Regions from separate parts of the Streptomyces sp. NPDC005485 genome, predicted to be linked through region 1. Evidence: riboswitches for the same ligand, from Rfam matches in the RefSeq annotation. Region 1 holds a riboswitch; the other holds the start of a gene.
The links. A riboswitch is a leader RNA that binds a small molecule or an ion and turns the genes downstream of it on or off. The one in region 1 is predicted to bind glycine.
Positions count from the first base shown of each region.

Region 2: linked by a shared signal. The riboswitch ahead of gcvT (glycine cleavage system aminomethyltransferase GcvT) and the one ahead of gcvP (aminomethyl-transferring glycine dehydrogenase) in region 1 are both predicted to bind glycine.

Region 1 is NZ_JBEXDZ010000209.1:3,072-13,632, forward strand. Features, by position in the region: gene ABZS97_RS39895 (mannose-1-phosphate guanyltransferase) at 1-398, shown strand, start outside; gene ABZS97_RS39900 (DUF881 domain-containing protein) at 489-1,391, shown strand; gene ABZS97_RS39905 (small basic family protein) at 1,388-1,720, shown strand; gene ABZS97_RS39910 (DUF881 domain-containing protein) at 1,726-2,562, shown strand; gene ABZS97_RS39915 (FHA domain-containing protein) at 3,062-3,598, shown strand; gene ABZS97_RS39920 (MerR family transcriptional regulator) at 3,641-4,396, shown strand; gene ABZS97_RS39925 (bifunctional nuclease family protein) at 4,482-4,955, shown strand; gene ABZS97_RS39930 (MerR family transcriptional regulator) at 5,173-5,808, shown strand; gene ABZS97_RS39935 (DNA polymerase IV) at 5,940-7,406, shown strand; gene ABZS97_RS39940 (PRC-barrel domain-containing protein) at 7,325-7,699, opposite strand; glycine riboswitch at 7,813-7,907, shown strand; gene gcvP (aminomethyl-transferring glycine dehydrogenase) at 8,090-10,561, shown strand, end outside.
Region 2 is NZ_JBEXDZ010000010.1:40,480-51,040, reverse strand. Features, by position in the region: gene glyA (serine hydroxymethyltransferase) at 1-188, opposite strand, end outside; gene gcvH (glycine cleavage system protein GcvH) at 203-580, opposite strand; gene gcvT (glycine cleavage system aminomethyltransferase GcvT) at 690-1,808, opposite strand; glycine riboswitch at 1,968-2,068, opposite strand; gene ABZS97_RS06030 (AAA family ATPase) at 2,221-2,955, shown strand; gene ABZS97_RS06025 (enhanced serine sensitivity protein SseB) at 3,047-3,811, shown strand; gene ABZS97_RS06020 (enhanced serine sensitivity protein SseB C-terminal domain-containing protein) at 4,015-4,812, shown strand; gene ABZS97_RS06015 (ABC transporter permease) at 5,173-6,186, shown strand; gene ABZS97_RS06010 (ABC transporter substrate-binding protein) at 6,251-8,032, shown strand; gene ABZS97_RS06005 (ABC transporter permease) at 8,150-9,148, shown strand; gene ABZS97_RS06000 (ABC transporter ATP-binding protein) at 9,145-10,239, shown strand; gene ABZS97_RS05995 (dipeptide ABC transporter ATP-binding protein) at 10,263-10,561, shown strand, end outside.

The sequences.
Region 1 (10,561 bases):
GCGGCGACGGCCGGGGCGGGTTCATCATCCCGGAGTTCAGCAGCGTCTTCGACGGTACGGCCGCGTTCGTACGACTCATCGGGCTGGTGGCGCGGACGCAGCTCACGCTCAGCCAGATCGATGCGCGGATCCCGCGGGCCCACGTCCTCAAGCGCGATCTCGCGACTCCCTGGGCGGTCAAGGGACTTGTGATGCGCCGGGTCGTGGAGGAGGCCGGGGAGCGGTTCGTGGACACCACCGACGGCGTGCGGGTCGTGGAGACCGACGGGCGCTGGGTGATGGTGCTTCCCGATCCGGCCGAGGCGGTCACCCATCTGTGGGCCGAAGGACCCGACGACGCATCCGCGCAAGCGCTGCTCGACGAGTGGTCGTCCGTGGTGGACAGCGCCGGGCGCTGAGCACGCGCGCGTGCCGGACAAGTGCCCCCAAGGGGGCCTGTCCGGCACGCCGGTGGGGCCATTCGGAGGTAGCGCCCGCGACGTGCGACGATGTGCGGCATGCCGCAGCAGCCCCCCGTTCGGAGCACCCCCGCGCGCCCCGCGCGCCCGGATGCCTCCATGTCGCTGCTCACCAACGTCATGGACCACAGCCTTGACGACGGATACGCCGAAGCAGCGGCCCGGAAGCAGGCCGAAGGCGCCGGGGGCATGCCCAAGACGGTACGGGCGAAGCTCGGTCTGGCCGTCGGTCTCGTACTGGCGGCTCTCGTGGTGACCGTGGGAGCGGCGAACGCGCGGATAGCGGCCCCTGTGGTCGCCAAGGAGCGCGAGGAGCTCATCGACCGCATCGAGCGGGAGACGGACGCGGCGGACAAGCTCGAGAGCAGTGTCGACACCCTGCGCGACGACGTGAGCGCGCGCCAGCGCGAGGCGTTGAAGAAGGACGGCGGGGGCCAGACCGATGTGGTGGACATCCTGTCGGGTGCCACGGAGGTGCACGGCCCCGGCGTAAAGCTTGTCGTGAACGACGCCAAGGAAGCCAGCACCGGCGGTGACGGCGATCCGCGTGAGACCTCCGGGTTCTCCGACACCGGACGGGTCCGCGACCGCGACATGCAGCGCGTCGTCAACGGGCTCTGGGAATCGGGCGCCGAGGCCGTCGCGATCAACGGGCAGCGGCTGACGGCACTGTCGGCGATCCGGGCCGCGGGCGACGCCATACTGGTCGACAACAAGCCACTGGTGCCGCCGTACACCGTGCTCGCGGTGGGGGACGGCAAACGGCTGAGCACGAAGTTCCAGAACAGCGCCGACGGACAGTATCTGCATGCGCTGCAGGAGAACTACGGCATCCGGACCAGCATCTCCGTGGAGAGTGACGTCCGGCTGCCCGCCGCACCGAGTGTGATCGTACGTACAGCACAGCCGAGCACAGAGAAGGGCACATCGTGATCGCCGTACTGGGCCTCGTCGTGGGAGTCGTGGCTGGACTGTTGGTCCGGCCCGAGGTTCCGGCGGTCGTCGAGCCTTACCTTCCGATCGCCGTCGTGGCGGCGCTCGACGCCGTGTTCGGTGGCCTGCGTGCCATGCTCGACGGCATCTTCGACGACAAGGTCTTCGTGGTGTCGTTCCTGTCGAACGTGGTCGTGGCCGCGTTGATCGTCTTCCTGGGCGACAAGTTGGGTGTCGGCGCCCAGCTGTCCACGGGTGTCGTGGTGGTCCTCGGTATCCGGATCTTCTCCAACGCCGCGGCGATCCGTCGGCACGTCTTCCGGGCGTGAGGCCGATGAGCAACGACGACGAGACCCCGAAGAACCGGCTGCGCGAGGAACTGCCCGAGGAGGTCCCGGCCCCCGAGGTCGCGCAGGCCGAGCGGGACGAGAAGGCCCCGGAGCCGTCGCTGACCGGCCGTCAGCGGCTCGTGCAGGGGATCTGGCCGCCACGCATGAGCCGCGCCCAACTCATCGTCGCGGTGCTGCTGTTCGGCCTCGGCTTCGGTCTGGCCATCCAGGTCGCGTCCAACAGCGACAGTGGAAGCGCCCTGCGTGGAGCACGTCAGGAAGATCTCGTACGCATTCTCGATGAACTCGACAACCGTACGCAGCGTCTTGAGGACGAGAAGCAGGGTCTGGAGGACCAGCGCACCGAGCTGGAGACCAGCTCGGACCAGGCCGAGGAGGCTCGCAAGCAGACGGTCGAGAAGGAGAAGCAACTCGGCATTCTGGCGGGCACGGTGGCGGCGCAGGGGCCCGGCATCACGTTGACGATCAACGACACGAAGGGAACGGTCGAAGCGGACATGCTGCTCGACGCGATCCAGGAGCTGCGCGCGGCCGGTGCGGAGGCGATCCAGGTGAACGGCGTACGCGTCGTCGCCGGCACCTATCTGACGGACGCCGACAAGGCAGTCAAGGTCGACGGGAACAAGATCACCCAGCCCTATCGTTTCAAGGTCATCGGCAAACCGCAGGATCTCGAACCGGCGCTGAACATCCCCGGAGGTGTGGTGCAGACGCTGGAGAAGGAGCAGGCCACCGTCACGGTGGACCGCTCGACGAAGATCGTCGTGGACGCCTTGCGACCGGCGAAGCGGCCTGACTACGCTCGGTCGTCCTCCCGGTGAACCGGCGGTGCATGGGGGTTGTCGGGCCCGGGCATGAGGTTGCGGGGGGTCGGCGCACCGAATGGGTGGTGCGTGGTGGAAACTGTCTGGTGGACACGGACGTTGTGAAGATGTCCGGGTCGACCGGCGGTGAGTGCAGTCAGGGTTCGTCCTGCCCCACGGGCGGGTCTGTTTCGGTCAAGGGGAATCGCCCGTGAAGTTGTTTGCGAAGTTGTTCGGCAAGAGCGCGCGAGAGGGCAATGACAACGCGTCCGCCCGTCATCGCGCACCGCGCCCCGGTGAAGAGGGCCAGAGCGGTGAGCGTCCGCTGTTCCGGGACCAGGTATCCGGCCCGGGTGGTGACATTTCCGGTGGTCAGGGCGCGCCGTCTGTTGACCCTGCCCAGTCCGGCCGCATAGGTTTCGGGGAACCGTCAACCTCAAGTACGGGTGGAGGGTTTGCCTCCGATCCGTATGCGTCCCATGCCCCTGGAGGGCAGCCGCGGCAGGAGGATCCGTCCATGTCGGCCCTGGTGTGTACGAGGTGCGGGAACCGCAACGCGGAGAACAGCCGGTTCTGCTCCAACTGTGGTGCGCCGCTGCGGCCCGGAGTGGCCGCCGAGCGTCCGTCCGAGACGACGTCCACGATCTCCATCTCCGGTCTTGAGGCCTACGACGCCGAGGTGACGGGGCAGACGGCGTCGCCGGCGCTCTCTCCGGAGGCGCAGGCGGCCGTAGACGCGCTGCCGCTCGGCTCGGCGCTGCTGGTGGTGCGTCGCGGTCCGAACTCGGGCAGCCGCTTCCTGCTGGACGGCGAGCTGACCACGGCGGGGCGTCATCCGCAGAGCGACATCTTCCTGGACGACGTGACGGTGTCGCGTCGCCATGTGGAGTTCCGTCGCGGTCCGGACGGGGCGTTCACGGTGGCCGACGTAGGCAGCCTCAACGGTACGTACGTCAACCGGGAGCGGATCGACTCGGTCGCGCTGTCCAACGGCGACGAGGTGCAGATCGGCAAGTACCGGCTGGTCTTCTACGCGAGCCAGCGGGGCATCTGACCGTCCTCCGGACCCGGTCCGGAGGGATCCCCAGGAAGGTCCATGCTTCAAACACCGAGCGGCGGTGCGGGTAGCGGCACCGCCGCCGCGGACAGTGGGCTGATGAGCATCGGCACGGTGCTCAATGCGCTGCGCGACGAGTTCCCCGAAGTCACCATCTCCAAGATCCGCTTCCTGGAGTCGGAGGGGCTCATCGAGCCGCAGCGAACCCCTTCGGGGTATCGCAAGTTCAGTGCCGCCGACGTCGAGCGGCTGGGCCACGTCCTGAGGATGCAGCGGGATCACTATCTGCCGCTGAAGGTGATCCGCGAGCATCTCGACGCCCTGGAACGCGGTGAGCAGGTGCGCCTGCCGTCCCTGGGGCGCCAGCGCGACTCCGGCGACGCGGAGCCCGCTGTCGACCTCTTCGGTGAGGCCGAGACGCCCACCGTCGCGCGGGTGGGGCGGGCCGAGCTGCTCGCCGCCGCCGAGATCGAGGAGCAGCAGCTCGAGGAGTGGGAGTCGTACGGGCTCGTCGCACCGCTGCCGGACGGGGCCTACGACGCCGAGGCGGTGACGGTCGCCTCGCTCGTCGTCGAGTTGGGGCGGTTCGGGATCGAGCCGAGGCATCTGCGGGTCATGAAGGCGGCGGCCGACCGCGAGGCGGGCCTTGTCGACCAGGTGGTGGCCCCACTGCGGCGCCACCGCAATCCGCAGACCAGGGCGCACGCGGAGGCCCGGACGAAGGAACTGGCGGGCCTCGCGGTGAAGCTGCACGCCGCGCTGGTGCAGACCGCGCTCGGCGTACGGCTGCCCTGAACCGGAGTGCCGGCCGACGGCCGGATCGTCCACCCGTTCTGTGCCCGACTACCCAAACATCCCGGGCACGGCCTAGGGTTGCTGTGTGAACGAGCTCGATGTCGTAGGTGTCCGGGTCGAAATGCCCTCCAACCAACCGATCGTGCTCCTGCGTGAAGTGGGAGGCGACCGCTACCTCCCCATCTGGATCGGGCCGGGGGAGGCGACGGCGATCGCCTTCGCACAGCAGGGCATGGCCCCCGCGCGACCGCTGACCCACGACCTGTTCAAGGACGTGCTGGAAGCCGTCGGTCAGGAACTCACGGAAGTACGCATCACCGATCTGCGTGAGGGCGTCTTCTACGCGGAGCTGGTGTTCGCGAGCGGGGTGGAAGTGAGCGCCCGGCCGTCCGACGCCATAGCGTTGGCGCTGCGCACCGGCACGCCGATCTACGGCAGTGACGGAGTGCTCGATGACGCCGGCATCGCGATCCCGGACGAGCAGGAGGACGAAGTGGAGAAGTTCCGCGAGTTCCTCGACCAGATCTCGCCCGAGGACTTCGGGACCAACAGCCAGTGAGGCCGCCGGGCGACAGGCGGCCGGATTGGCAATTGCCTGCGGCCAGTGTGGCGTGCTGCCGTCCGTCGTCAGAGCATTCGGCTAGCCTTTCCCCGCGGTGGAGCACGGGAAACCACTCCTAGGGTGATTATCACTCGGCGTGCCGAGTGTGGCGATCGTTGACGCGCCCCTGGTGACTGCCTACCGTCGAGAGGGCAGGTCAAGGACGGAGGTCGGCGTGAGAAGCAGCGGCGACGGTACGGCTGGGGGTGCCCCCGGACGCAGTCTGGGGGAGAGCGGCCCGTACCCGCTTCACGGCAGCGCGGCCGGTCATGTTCCGCAGCGGCCGACGGCAGTGTCCGGCGAGGGAGGGGCCGTTTCCGAGGAGATCGGGTACCGCGGTCCCACGGCGTGTGCTGCCGCGGGCATCACCTATCGGCAGCTGGACTACTGGGCCAGAACAGGTCTCGTCGAGCCCAGCGTGCGGCCCGCCTACGGGTCGGGGACGCAGCGTCTGTACAGCTTCCGGGACGTCGTCGTCCTGAAGATCGTGAAGCGCTTTCTCGACACCGGGGTTTCGCTGCAGAACATCCGCACGACCGTCCAGCACCTCAGGGAGCGCGGCTTCCGGGATCTGGAGCGGATGACGCTGATGAGCGACGGCGCGACCGTCTACGAGTGCACCTCGCCGGACGAGGTCCACGCGCTGCTCCAGGGCGGCCAGGGCATCTTCGGGATCGCCGTGGGCGTGGTGTGGCGGGACGTGGAGAGCGCACTCTCACAGCTGCACGGGGAGCGTGTGGACACCGGCGAGACGCTGGTCGGGCCCAATCCGGCGGACGAACTGGCGCGGCGCCGCAATCGCGCGGTCTGATACGTCTGACAGCCGGCATCGGCAGGGAACGGGATCAGCGGAGTGTCCTGACGTCCGGGATCAGCAGGTTGTGCGGGATGATGCCCCGGCGTGCCGGGGCATTGTCAGTGGCGTAGGGCAGCATCGGAGATGTGAGAACCACGCCCACGATCCTGCATCTCGACATGGATGCCTTCTTCGCCTCGGCAGAGCAGGCAGCCAAGCCGAGCCTGCGCGGGAAAGCGGTTGTGGTGGGCGGGCTCGGGCCGCGCGGTGTGGTCGCCACCTGCTCGTACGAGGCACGGGTTTTCGGGGTGCATTCGGCGATGCCCATGGCGCAGGCACGCAGGCTCGCGCCGAACGCCGCGTACCTGGTGCCGCGCTTCGGGCTCTATCGCGAGGTCAGCGAGCAGGTGATGGGGCTGCTGGGGGCGCTGTCGCCGCTGGTGGAGCCGCTCAGCCTGGACGAGGCGTTCGTGGACCTGGAGGCCGGGGGGACGGCCTGGGACGAGCGGTCGGCGCGTTTGACCGGGGCGAAGCTGCGCGCGGACATCCGGGCTGTGACGGGGCTGACGGGATCGGTGGGACTGGCCGCCTCGAAGATGCTTGCGAAGATCGCCTCGGAACAGGCGAAGCCCGACGGGCTCGTCGTGATAGAGCCGGGCACCGAGCGGGCGCTGCTGGGGCCGATGTCGGTGCGCACCCTGCCGGGCGTCGGTCCGGCGACCGGGGACCATCTGCGGCGGGCCGGGATCGGCACGGTCGAGGAGATCGCCGAAGCGGGCGAGGACGAGCTCGTACGGCTGCTGGGCAAGGCTCACGGGCACGCGCTGTACGCCATGGCGCTGGCGCACGACGAGCGCCCCGTGGTGGCCGAGCGGGAGACGAAGTCGGTCTCGGTCGAGGACACGTACGACGTGGACATCCACGACCGGGTCCGGGTCGGCCTGGAGGTGCAGCGGCTCGCCGACCGATGTGTGCAGCGGCTGCGCGGCGCGGGCCTGTCGGGGCGGACGATCGTCCTGAAGGTGCGGCGGTACGACTTCTCGACGCTGACCCGCTCGGAGACGCTGCGCGGGCCCACGGACGACACGGCGGTGGTCCGGGAGGCGGCTGCGCGGCTGCTGGAGGCCGTGGACACCACGGGCGGTGTGCGGTTGCTGGGCGTCGGGGTGTCGGGGCTTGCCGACTACACGCAGGAGGACCTCTTCGCGCAGGCGCAGGCCGCAGCGGGGGAGCGGGCGGCGCAGGAGCATCCCGAGGAGGAGCCAGCGGAGGAGGCCGCGGTGGAGCAGGTGCCGGTCGCCGAGCGGCGCTGGCCCGCGGGGCACGACGTACGGCATGCCGGGTACGGGCACGGCTGGGTGCAGGGCAGCGGGCTCGGGCGGGTCACGGTGCGGTTCGAGACGCCGTACTCCGAGCCCGGGCGCGTGCGGACGTTCCGGACCGACGACCCGGATCTGGAGCCGGCGGACCCGCTGCCGTTGGTGGCGCGAAGACCCGAGGAGCCCGGGCCCGCGACTGCGGAGGCGGGATCTCAGGTCTCTTCGGTGCCCGCGAGCCGGCCGAAGTCGAGGTCCGGTGGAAACGGGGGCGGGGAGGCCACGTCGAGTCCGTAGTGGTGGTAGAGCTGGATCTCCTGCTCCGGTGAGAGATGGCGGCCGACGCCGAAGTCGGGAGCGTCCTTGATCAGGGCTCGCTCGAAGGGGACCCGGAGGGTGCCCTCGACGAGCTCGCTGGGCTCCAGGGGCACGAAGGCGTCCCTGCTGAACAGGCCGGTGCGTATGGCCGCCCACTCAGGAACGCCGGTCGCGTCGTCGAGGTAGACCTCGTCGATGGTGCCGATCCTGGTGCCGTTGCGGTCGAGTGCCTTGCGGCCGATCAGGTTGCGCGGATCGATGTCGGTCTGCACGGGCCCTCCACTTGGTCGCAAGTCATCCGTAAGCACTACAAAAGAGCACATTGGGCGAGGTGGCCACTCGAAGGCTCGTGCGTTGTCCCCGCTGGTAGGCTGGCACCGGCTGCTGACCCCGTGCGGGAGAGTCTCCAGACATCATCGGAGACGCCGAAGGAGCAAATCCTCCCCGGAATCTCTCAGGCCCACGTACCGCACGGACGAGGTCACTCTGGAAAGCAGAGCGGGTGTCAACGGCTCCCGCTCTCACCGACGGTGAAAGCCGGAGCGTCGAGCACAGTGGACGGTCCGGTGAAGCTCTCAGGTTGAGATGACAGAGGGGGAGGCCGTCGGGGTACCCGTGCCGTGGTGCCCCTCGAAGGTCGTATCGACCAGGAGGCCTCCGTAATGACCGCCAGTCGCATTCCGCTCTCCGAGCTCGAACAGGGCATCCCCTTCGAGCAGCGCCACATCGGCCCCGACCACGAGGCCCGGGCCAAGATGCTCGCGCAGGTGGGATACGGCTCGCTCGACGAGCTGACGGCCACCGCGGTACCGGACGTCATCCAGAACGCCGACGCGCTCGGCCTTCCCGGTGCCCGCACCGAGGCCGAGGTCCTCGCCGAGCTGCGCTCCCTCGCCGACCGCAACCAGGTCCTCGGTTCGATGATCGGCCTCGGGTACTACGGCACCTTCACGCCTCCGGTGATCCTGCGCAACGTGATGGAGAATCCGGCCTGGTACACCGCGTACACGCCGTACCAGCCGGAGATCTCGCAGGGCCGCCTGGAGGCGCTGCTGAACTTCCAGACCGTCGTCGCCGAGCTGACCGGACTGCCGACGTCGGGCGCCTCGCTGCTCGACGAGGGCACCGCTGCCGCCGAGGCCGTGGCCCTGTCGCGACGGATGGGCAAGAACAAGAAGGGCCTCTTCCTCGTCGACGCGGACACCCTGCCGCAGACCGTCGCCGTGATCCAGACGCGCGCCGAGCCCACCGGTGTCGAGGTCGTCGTCGCCGACCTGAGCGGCGGCATCCCCGCCGAGCTGGCCGAGCGCGACATCAACGGCGTGCTGCTCCAGTACCCGGGCGCCTCCGGTGCCGTACGTGACATCAAGCCGGTCATCGACCAGGCGCACGAGCTCGGCGCGGTCGTCACCGTCGCGGCCGACCTGCTCGCCCTCACGCTGCTCACCTCGCCCGGTGAGCTGGACGCCGACATCGCCGTCGGCACGACGCAGCGCTTCGGTGTCCCGATGGGCTTCGGCGGCCCGCACGCCGGTTACATGGCGGTGCGCGAGAAGTTCGCGCGCAGCCTGCCCGGGCGGCTCGTGGGTGTCTCCGTCGACGCCGACGGCCACAAGGCGTACCGGCTCGCCCTGCAGACGCGGGAGCAGCACATCCGCCGGGAGAAGGCCACCAGCAACATCTGTACGGCTCAGGTGCTGCTCGCCGTGATGGCCGGCATGTACGCCGTCTACCACGGGCCGCAGGGGCTCAGGGCGATCGCCCGGCGCACCCACCGCTACGCCACGATCCTCGCCGGGGGTCTGAAGGCGGGCGGCGTCGAGGTCGTGCACGGCTCCTACTTCGACACGCTGACCGTGCGGGTGCCGGGCCGCGCCGCCGAGGTCGCCGCCGCCGCGCGCGACAACGGTGTGAACCTCCACCTCGTCGACGCCGACCAGGTCTCGATGTCCTGCGACGAGACCACCACGCGGGCCCAGCTGGACGCCGTCTGGAGCGCGTTCGGCGTCGAGGGCGACATCGAGGCCCTGGACGCTGCGACCGAGGACACGCTGCCGGCCGACCGGCTGCGCACCGACGAGTACCTCACTCACCCGGTGTTCCACCAGTACCGCTCCGAGACGGCGATGCTGCGCTACCTGCGCAAGCTGTCCGACCGCGACTACGCGCTGGACCGCGGCATGATCCCGCTGGGCTCCTGCACCATGAAGCTCAACGCGACCACCGAGATGGAGCCGGTCACCTGGCCCGAGTTCGGCCAGCTGCACCCCTTCGCGCCGGCCGAGCAGGCGCAGGGCTACCTCACGCTCATCCACGAGCTGGAGGATCAGCTCGCCGAGGTCACGGGCTACGACAAGGTCTCGCTCCAGCCGAACGCGGGCTCGCAGGGCGAGCTGGCCGGGCTGCTCGCCGTGCGCGGCTATCACCGCGCCAACGGTGACGAGCAGCGCACCGTCTGCCTCATCCCGTCCTCCGCGCACGGCACCAACGCCGCGAGCGCCGTGATGGCCGGCATGAAGGTCGTCGTCGTGAAGACCGCCGAGGACGGCGAGATCGACGTCGAGGACCTGCGCGCCAAGATCGAGCAGTACCGCGACGAGCTGTCGGTGCTGATGATCACGTATCCCTCGACGCACGGAGTGTTCGAGGAGCACGTCGCCGACATCTGCGCCCAGGTGCATGAGGCCGGCGGCCAGGTGTACGTCGACGGGGCCAACCTCAACGCCCTGGTGGGCCTTGCCAAGCCGGGTCACTTCGGCGGCGACGTCTCGCACCTGAACCTGCACAAGACGTTCTGCATCCCGCACGGCGGCGGCGGCCCGGGCGTCGGCCCGGTCGGTGTGCGCGCGCACCTGGCGCCGTATCTGCCGAACCACCCGCTGCAGCCCGCCGCCGGTCCGGAGACGGGCGTCGGCCCGATCTCGGCCGCGCCCTGGGGCTCCGCGGGCATCCTGCCGATCTCCTGGGCGTACGTCCGGCTGATGGGCGGCGAAGGTCTCAAGCGCGCCACGCAGGTGGCCGTGCTGTCCGCGAACTACATCGCCAAGCGCCTGGAGCCGCACTACCCGGTGCTGTACACCGGCCCCGGCGGGCTCGTCGCCCACGAGTGCATCATCGACCTGCGCCCGCTGAGC
Region 2 (10,561 bases), on a different contig from region 1:
CGACGGCCCGGGTAGCCCTCGGCGTACTTGTTGGTGAGGACCGAGCCCTGGGCCTCCATGACGGCGACCGGAGCGAAGTTCTCGGAGGCGATCATTTCGAGGGTGGACTGCTGCCGGTCCAGTTCGGCGTCGACGGCGGCGGCGACGTCCGGGTCCAGCTCGTGCAGGGGTGTGTTCAGAAGCGACATGGGTTCTACGATCCTCAGCCGGCGGAGAAGGCGGTGTACTCGTCGGCGGAGAGCAGGTCGTCCGGCTCGTCCGTGACGCGTACCTTGAACAGCCAGCCGCCCTCGAAGGGCGCGGAGTTCACCAGCGACGGGTCGTTGACCACGTCTTCGTTGATCTCGGTGATCTCGCCGTTGACCGGGGAGTACAGGTCGCTCACCGACTTGGTCGACTCCAGCTCACCGCAGGACTCACCCGCGGTCACCGTGGAACCGACCTCCGGAAGCTGGGCGTAGACGACATCGCCGAGCGCGTTGGCCGCGAACTCGGTGATGCCGACTGTCGCGACGCCGCCCTCGGCGACCGACAGCCACTCGTGCTCCTTGCTGTAACGAAGCTGCTGGGGGTTGTTCATGGCCTGAATTCTCCTGTACGCAGGGGAGTGCTGGTGAATGGGGGACTGCAGGGGCTGCTGGTGAGCCGGGAAGCGGGGCGCGGGGTCGGTCCGGGCCCGCGGCCAGTGTCTACTTCCGGCGCTTGTAGAAGGGCAGCGCCACGACCTCGTACGGCTCGTGACTGCCCCGGATGTCGACCCCGACACCGGCGGTGCCCGGCGCGGCGTGCGCGGCGTCGACGTACGCCATCGCGATCGGCTTGCCCAGGGTGGGGGAGGGCGCGCCGGAGGTGACCTCGCCGATGACCTGGCCGTCGGCGACGACCTGGTACCCGGCGCGCGGGACCCGGCGGCCCTCGGCGATCAGACCGACCAGAACGCGCGGGGGCTCGGAGGCGGCGCGCTCGGCGGCGGCCTCCAGAGCCGTACGCCCCACGAAGTCGCCCTCCTTCTCGAACTTCACGACCCGCCCGAGCCCGGCGTCGAACGGCGTCAGCTCCGTCGTCAGCTCGTGCCCGTACAGCGGCATGCCGGCCTCAAGGCGCAGCGTGTCGCGGCAGGACAGGCCGCAGGGGACGAGGCCGACACCCTCGCCGGCCTTGGTCAGTGCCTGCCACAGCTCGACGGCGTGCTCGGGCTTCACGAACAACTCGAAGCCGTCCTCGCCGGTGTAGCCGGTGCGGGCGATGAGGGCGGGGACGCCGGCGACCGTGCCCGGCAGACCGGCGTAGTACTTGAGGCCGTCGAGGTCGGCGTCGGTGAGGGACTTCAGGACGCCGGGGGACTCGGGGCCCTGCACGGCGATCAGGGCGTACGCGTCACGGTCGTCGCGGACCTCGGCGTCGAAGCCGGCGGCACGTTCCACCAGGGCGTCCAGCACGACCTGCGCGTTGGAGGCGTTGGCGACCACCATGTACTCGTGCTCCTGGAGCCGGTACACGATCAGGTCGTCCAGGATGCCGCCGTCCGCCCGGCAGATCATCGTGTAGCGGGCGCGGCCGACGCCGACCGAGGCGATGTTGCCGACCAGCGCGTGGTTGAGAAGCGCTGCGGCCTCGGGGCCGGTGACGGTGATCTCGCCCATGTGGGAGAGGTCGAAGAGGCCCGCCTTCGTGCGGACGGCGAGGTGCTCGTCGCGCTCGGAGCCGTACCGCAGGGGCATGTCCCAGCCCGCGAAGTCGGTCATCGTCGCGCCGAGCGAGCGATGCAGGGCATCGAGCGCGGTCAGACGGGGTGCGTTACTGCTCATCGGTGGGGCTCCCAAGGCATGACGGCAAGGCAAGACGGCGAGGCGTTCCTCCCCATCTGTCATCGGAACCTGAGAGGTTCATCACGACCCCGCGAAACGGTGGACATGACTTGCACCTTGGGTGGGGCCGCCGGAGAGCGGCCCGCTTTTCAGATGTGCCTCGCCCGCGCGGTAACGGGGCCTGAGAGATTCAAGGGAGGGACTTGCTCCTTCGGCGTCCGGGCAGACGTACGTACCCGGAACTCTCCCGCGCGGATTCAAGCGGCCGGTATGCAGTTGGCGCGCACATCATTGCACGCGGTCGGCCGGCACGGCAGCGGTACCCCGCACAGCCGCCTGTAGCAGGGCTGTTGCAGGAAGAGGACGGAAAACAGAGGCACCGCGCATTACCTTCTCTTTACACTCGACGGGGATGGGGATCTCCAGACCCAAGGGGAGGACGATCACGGTGAACAGGACCTCGGCGTACCGGACCTCGGCGTATCGGACGACGTCGTACGCGACGACCTCGGGTGTCGCGTTGCCCGATCAGCCCGGCGCTCCGGCCCGGGAGGCGTGCGGTGCGCGGCCGGGAGCCGTCGTCCGTGATCTGCGCGAGCGCGCCGGACGCAGCCCGCACGGCCTGAGCTTCGGCGCGGCCGACCTCGTCGTCGTCACCGGGCTCCCCGGCAGCGGGAAGTCGACCCTGATGCGGCGTGCCGTCACGGGCGCCCGCGTCGACTCGCAGGACACCCGCGACCGCTGGGACGAGCGGATCGCCCGCCGGCTGCCGTACGCGGTCTACCGCCCCCTCGTCCGCCTCGCGCACTACGCGGGCCTGCGCCGTGTGCTGCGCTCCGGCACCGCAGCCGTGGTGCACGACTGCGGCACGCAGGCCTGGGTGCGCCGCTGGCTCGCCCGCGAGGCCCGACGCCGCGGCGGCACCCTGCACCTCCTGCTGCTCGACGTCACCCCGGACACCGCCCTGGAGGGCCAGCGCGAGCGCGGCCGAGGTGTCTCGCGGTACGCGTTCGCCCGTCATCGTGGCGCCGCCGCCCGGCTGTTGCGCTCGGTCGAGAACGGCGACCTCCCGGAGGGCTGCGGCTCGGCGGTGCTCATCGACCAGGACGCGGCGGACGTGCTGCGGCGGATCGACTTCGGCGGCTGAGCGGTCGGGCGGAGGTTTCGCAGCGGAGGGCTTCGTGTGAACCCATTAACCTTTCCAGCCGGAACAGTGGTTCGGAGCAGGCGGTAGGCAGATGGACATCCCGGCACAGGCGCACCCCCATCCGCACGGCGGTTGGCCCGGAAACGAGTTGGAGGAGGTGCTCGCCGCGGCCCTCGGGGTGCCCTCCGCAGGCGGCCGCATCGTCGAGGTCCTCGGCCGCAGCTTCCTCTGGATCCCGCTGCCCAACGGCGGCGGCCCGCACCAGGGCCCGCTCGACCTGCCGACGCTGGAGATCGAAGGGCAGGCGTACGTGCCCGTCTTCAGCTCCGAGGAACAGTTCCGCCAGGTCGTCGGCGGCCACATGTCGTACACGATCGCGCCCGCCGTCGAGTTCGCCCGCGGGCTGCCCCCGCAGGTCGGCATCGCCGTGAACCCGGACGGCCTGGTGGGCATCCCGCTGCCGCCCCTCGCGGTCGCCGAACTGTGCCGAGCCGGCCGGACCCCGCTGGACGGCACCGCGAGCGGCGCCCGGGTGCGGCTGTTCGAGCCGGACTGGCAGGAGGACCCGGTGGACTTCCTGGCCGCGGCCTCGGCGGAGTTCGCGGCGACCGGCCTGGTGCTGAGCGCCCGCCGCTGCCTGGCCGCCATCGAGACCTCCGACCCGGTGATGTTCATCGGCGTCGAACTGTCCGCCTGGGAGGCCGACCGCACGCTCCTGCTGGACGCGCTGGGCCGCGCGCTGGGCCGGGTGCCGGTGGGCCGCCCGGTGAACATGGTGTTCATGGACGTGGCGCAGGACCCGGTCGGCGACTGGATGCGCGAGCGGGTGCGGCCCTTCTACCAGCACGGGTACTGACCGCCCACCGGGAGGGGCACCGGCCGCGGGGAAAACGGCGCGGACACCTCCCGCGGTGTGCGTCAAGTCGCTGTCAGGATCGCCGCTTAAGCTGGTTTCATGGCTCGGTCGAAATGTTGACGAGTTCGTCGTGATGCCGGTGATGACGCCGGTTGCGATATCGGCTGTGATGTCGTGATGGTGGAGCGAAGGGGCGGTTGAAGGTGAGCGCGTCGGGCACGGCTGCGGCCGGGCAGGTCGAGCACATGCTGCGCCAGGTGACGCCCGGGCGTTACGACGCCTACGAGGCGCTCCTTCGCGCGCTCGCGACCCCGTCGTCCGGCCAGGTCTGGATGCTGCTCTGGCACGGCCAGGCCGGATCCCCGGACGCGCAGTACGGGAACATGGAGGTCGGCGGGTACGGGTACGCGCCGTGCGTCACCTCCGCCCAGGAACTCTCCGCCAGCGGCTGGAACAGGTCGTACGAGGTCGTGGACGGACTCGACGTCGCCCGCACCCTCTACCCCGACCAGTTCGGCCTCTGGCTCAATCCGCACGCTCCCGGCGGCGGCGTCGGCATCCCGTGGCTGGATCTGCGCCGGATCGCCGCGGGCCTGGAGCGCCAGCCCGCCGGTCCGCTCCAGCTCTCCGAGCCGGGCATCGAGATCCCGCAGTTCTACGCCCTGCTCACGCAGAACGCGCACCGCACCTCCGCGGTGCGCTCGCTGCGCCGCGCCTGGGTGCAGCCCGCGCACGGGGCGCCGTACCTGGCCATCGGCCTCGATGTGTACGACACCTCGCCGCCCGCCGTCGACTCGGTGCGGGCGATGATGCAGCAGTCCATCTCCGCGGTGCCGGACGGGCTGCCGGTCTCGACCGTCGCGATGTCCGACGAGTCCGACCCGGTGGCGATGTGGCTGAGAGCCAACGCCAGGCCCTTCTACGACCGCGAGGCACACGCCGCTCCGGCGCAGGCCCAGGCGCCGGCAGCCGGCGGATACGGGTACCCGCGGGCCTACTGAGCCCCGCAGGGTCACCCGGCGCACCCTTTCCTGCGAGTGCCGGCAGTGAGTTGACCTGCGGCCTCGAAGTCTTCGAGTGAGATGTCCGTAATGGCATAGGCGCGCCGATTAAGTACCTCGCTGCGCCTTAAGGGGCCAAATATCCGCCGTCCGACCCGCGTTACCCGCCGTCCGGATAACGGAACCCCGCAGACAGCATCACGTTTAGGCATCCATTCACCTTCACGTCTTCCAACAGATCGCCGAGGCGTTGAAGACTCCCGCTCCAGGGGCTTCGTCCCTGTGTACGACGGACTGATCACGCCGCTACAGCGGCAAGTGTGGGCCGGCCACCGCCGGTTGAGAGGGGTCCCTGCCACGATGACGGCACCATTGCACGAGCCGACCACGGACGCGGCCCCGAGCGCGGCCGAGGAAGCGGCGGCCGCGAGCGCTGCCGAGACCAAGGCGGCGGTACAAGGACGCTCCCTCGGGCGGATCGCCTGGGAGCGCCTCAAGCGGGACAAGCTCGCCCTCACGGGCGGTGTCGTCGTGCTCGTGCTCATCCTGATCGCGATCCTCGCGCCCGTGATCACGAACCTGGTCGGGCAGGACCCCGAGACGCACCACGAGGACCTCATCGACCCGCTCTTCTCGACCCCCACGGGGTCCCTGGGCGGCATCAGCGGGGACCACCTCCTCGGTGTCGAACCGGTCAGCGGCCGCGACATCTTCGCCCGCATCATCTACGGTTCCCGCATCTCGCTCCTGGTCGGCTTCCTGTCCGCCCTGGTCGCGATCGCCCTCGGAACCGTCCTGGGCATCCTCGCCGGCTTCTTCGGCGGCTGGATCGACTCGGTCATCAGCCGGGTCATGGACGGCCTGCTGGCCTTCCCTCAACTGCTGTTCATCATCGCGCTGGTCTCGGTCATGCCGAACGAGATGCTGGGCCTGACCGGCACGGGCGTGCGCCTGTTCGTGATGATCCTGGTGATCGGATTCTTCGGCTGGCCCTATGTCGGCCGTGTGGTGCGCGGCCAGACGCTGTCGATGCGGGAGCGCGAATACGTCGAGGCTGCCCGCAGCCTCGGGGCCGGGCGGATGTACATCCTGTTCAAGGAGCTCCTGCCCAACCTGATCGCGCCCATCATCGTGTACACGACGATGATGATCCCGACCAACATCCTCACCGAGGCGGCGCTCAGCTTCCTCGGCGTGGGAGTCAAGCCGCCCACGGCGTCCTGGGGACAGATGCTCTCCGCGGCGATCGACTACTACGACTCGGACCCCATGTACATGGTGATCCCCGGTGTAGCGATCTTCATCACCGTCCTCTCCTTCAACCTCTTCGGCGACGGCGTGCGTGACGCGCTCGACCCGAAGGGTTCTCGCTGAACTGCCGTACCCCCGGGCCCGTGACCTATCCACGGGCCGCTACACACACGGAGGATCCGAGATCGTGACTACCCAACGCACCACAGGGCGGCGCAAGCAGGCCGTGGCCGCAGCTGCCGTGGTCGCAGCACTGCTCAGCACGGCTGCGTGCGGCGGCGGCGACGACAACAGTGACGGCAAGAAGGGCGGCGCGGCCGGCTTCAACGCCGGTAACAACAAGGTCGCCAATGCCTCCACCAAGACGGGCGGCACGCTGAAGTTCGCCAGCGCCCAGGACGCCGACTCGTGGGACACCACGCGCGGCTACTACGGGTTCGCCTGGAACTTCATGCGCTACTACAGCCGTCAGCTCGTCACCGGCGCCACGGCCCCGGGCGCCGGCGGCACCAAGGTCACGCCGGACCTCGCCACCAGCACCGCCAAGGTCTCCGACGACGGCAAGACCTACACGTACACCCTGCGTGACGGTGTGACGTGGGAGGACGGCAAGCCGATCACCTCCAAGGACATCAAGTACGGCATCGAGCGTCAGTGGGCGCAGGACGTGCTGTCCGGCGGACCGGTCTACGCGAAGGACATCCTCGACCCCAAGGGCGAGTACAAGGGTCCCTACAAGGACAAGTCCAAGGACAAGCTGGGTCTGAAGGCGATCGAGACGCCCGACGACAAGACCATCGTCTTCAAGCTGCCCGCGGCCAACTCGGACTTCGAGGAAATCCTCGCGATGACCTCGTCGTCGCCGGTGCGCCAGGACAAGGACACCAAGTCCAAGTACGGCCTGCACCCGTTCTCCTCCGGCCCGTACAAGTTCGAGTCGTACACGCCGAACAAGTCGCTGACGCTCGTCCGCAACACCGAGTGGAAGCAGGCCTCGGACCCGGTGCGCAAGGCGCTCCCGGACAAGGTCACGGTCAACTTCTTCACCAACGCCAATGACCTGGACTCGCGCCTGATCAAGGGCGACTACGACCTGGACATGACGCAGACCGGCCTCTCCCCGCAGGGCCGCACCACCGCCCTGAAGCAGCACAAGGGCAACCTGGACAACCCGGTCTCCGGCTACGTCCGTTACGCGGTCTTCCCGCAGACGGTCGCCCCGTTCGACAACGAGCACTGCCGCAAGGCCGTCATCTACGGTGCCGACCACAAGTCGCTGCAGACCGCTCGCGGTGGCCCGGTCGCCGGTGGTGACATCGGCACCAACATGCTCCCGCCGTCCGTCCCGGGCGCCGAGGGCCAGAAGTACGACCCGTACGGTGCCACCCAGAACGACGGTGCCGCGAACGTCGCCAAGGCCAAGGAAGAGCTGAAGGCCTGCGGCAAGCCGTCCGGCTTCAAGACCACGATCGCGGTCCGCAACAACAAGCCGGTCGAGGTCGCCACGGCCGAGTCGCTCCAGGCGTCGCTGAAGAAGGTCGGCATCACCGTCGACATCGACCAGTACGACGGTGCGCAGACCGCCGGCATCATCGGCAGCCCTTCGAACGTGAAGAAGAAGGGCTACGGCATCATCATCATGGGCTGGGGTCCGGACTTCCCCACCATCCAGGGCTACGGTCTCCCGCTGTGGGACAGCAAGTACATCCTGGACAGCGGTAACAACAACTTCGCGATGATCAAGGACAAGACCATCGACGGTCTGTTCGACAGCTACGCGAAGGAACTGGACGCCGCCAAGAAGGTCCAGCTGTCCACGGAGATCAACCACAAGGTCATGGAGGGCGGTTACTACCTGCCCTTCGTCTTCGAGAAGTTCATCAACTGGCGCTCGAACCGGCTGACCAACGTCTACACGACCGACAACTACAGCGGTCAGTACGACTTCATCAGCCTGGGCGTGAAGTAATTCCGACCGGCGCACCCGCCATAAGGCACGAAAGGCAGGTGAAGGCCGGAGCGGTGTGAACCGTGGGCCACCGGAAGACCTCCGGTGGCCCACGGTCCCGCCGTCGGGCCGAGAGCAGTGCTCGCTTACCTCATCAGGCGACTCTTCGCCGCAGTAGTGTTGCTGGTGGTCATCATTCTGGTGGTCTTCGGCATCTTCTTCCTCGTCCCCAAGTGGGCGGGCGTCGACCCGGCGACGATGTTCGTCGGCAAGCAGGCCGACCCCGCGGCGATCGAGGGCGTACGGCAGAAGCTCCAGCTGGACGACCCGATCTTCGTCCAGGTCTGGGAGTTCTTCAAGGGACTCTTCGTCGGACGTACGTACTCGGGTGGCGGCGACGTCACGCAGTGCTCGGCGCCTTGCTTCGGCTACTCCTTCCGTACCGAGCAGGCCGTCTGGCCGCAGATCACGGACCGCTTCCCGGTGACCCTGGGGCTGGCGCTCGGTGCCGCCGTGCTGTGGCTGCTCTTCGGTGTCGCGGCCGGTGTGCTCTCCGCGCTCAAGCGGGGCACCCTGTGGGACCGCGGTGCGATGTTCGTCGCGCTCTCGGGCGTCTCGCTCCCCATCTACTTCACCGGTCTGCTGGCCTCGGCGGTCTTCATCTTCGGACTCAAGTGGTTCGACGGCCAGTACGTCCCGCTCAGTGACGGCATCGGCGGGTATCTCGGCGGCATGATCCTGCCCTGGGTCACCCTCGCCTTCCTCTACGCGGCGATGTACGCGCGGATCACCCGCGCCACCATGCTGGAGATCATGGGCGAGGACTACATCCGCACCGCCCGTGCCAAGGGCCTGCGCGAGCCCGTCGTCATCGGCAAGCACGCCATGCGCTCCACGATGACGCCGATCCTCACCATGCTCGGCATGGACCTCGGCGCCCTCATCGGCGGCGCGATCCTCACCGAGACCACCTTCAGCCTCCCCGGCCTCGGCCAGGCGGTGCTCCAGGCGATCCGCACCCAGGACCTGCCCGTCATCCTGGGCGTCACACTGATCACGTCGCTCGCGGTGATCGTTGCCAACCTTGTGGTGGACTTCCTGTACGCCGCGATCGACCCCCGAGTGAGGCTCGCATGACCGAACTCAGCAAGAGCGGAGCGGTGGCCGAGCCCGTCAAGGACTCGCCCGCCCCCTCCGCCTTCCTCGAAGTACGCGACCTCAAGGTGCACTTCCCGACCGACGACGGCCTGGTCAAGTCCGTCGACGGGCTGAGCTTCCAGCTGGAGAAGGGCAAGACCCTCGGCATCGTGGGCGAGTCCGGCTCCGGCAAGTCGGTCACCTCGCTCGGCATCATGGGCCTGCACACGGCCGGCCAGTACGGCAAGCGCAAGGCGCAGCTCTCCGGCGAGATCTGGCTGAACGGCACGGAACTGCTCTCCGCCGACCCCGACCACGTACGCAAGCTGCGTGGCCGCGAGATGGCGATGATCTTCCAGGACCCGCTGTCGGCGCTGCACCCGTACTACACGATCGGCCAGCAGATCGTGGAGGCGTACCGCATCCACAACGACGTCGACAAGAAGACCGCGAAGCGCCGCGCCGTGGAGATGCTCGACCGCGTCGGCATCCCGCAGCCGGACAAGCGCGTCGACAGCTACCCGCACGAGTTCTCCGGCGGTATGCGCCAGCGCGCGATGATCGCGATGTCGCTGGTGAACAACCCCGAACTGCTCATCGCGGACGAGCCGACGACCGCCCTCGACGTCACCGTCCAGGCGCAGATCCTCGACCTCATCCGGGACCTGCAGAAGGAGTTCGGCTCCGCGGTCATCGTCATCACCCACGACCTGGGCGTCGTCGCCGAGCTCTCCGACGACATCCTGGTGATGTACGGCGGCCGCTGCATCGAGCGCGGCCCGGCCGAGAAGGTGTTCTACGAGCCCCGCCACCCCTACACCTGGGGTCTGCTCGGTTCGATGCCGCGCCTCGACCGCGACCAGCAGGAACGCCTGATCCCGGTCAAGGGCTCCCCGCCCTCCCTGATCAACATCCCGTCGGGCTGCGCCTTCAACCCGCGCTGCCCGTACGCGGACATCCCCAAGGACAACGTCACCCGCACGGTCCGCCCCGAGCTGACCGAGGTCGGCAGCAAGCACTGGGCCGCCTGCCACATGACGCAGGAGCAGCGGGAGCGTATCTGGATCGAAGAGATTGCGCCCAAGCTGTGAGTGACAACGCAGAGGACAAGGCAGTGAGCATCCCTGCACAGAGCGACGGCGCGGCCCAGGACGCGGCCCCGGTGGCGACCCTCACCAAGGACGCCGCTCCCGGCGAGGTCCTGCTCAAGGTGACCGGGCTGCAGAAGTACTTCCCCATCCGCAAGGGGCTCATGCAGCGTCAGGTCGGCGCCGTGCGAGCCGTCGACGGCCTCGACTTCGAGGTGCGGGCCGGCGAGACCCTGGGCGTCGTGGGCGAGTCGGGCTGCGGCAAGTCGACGATGGGCCGGCTGATCACGCGGCTGCTCGAACCGACCGCCGGCAAGGTCGAGTT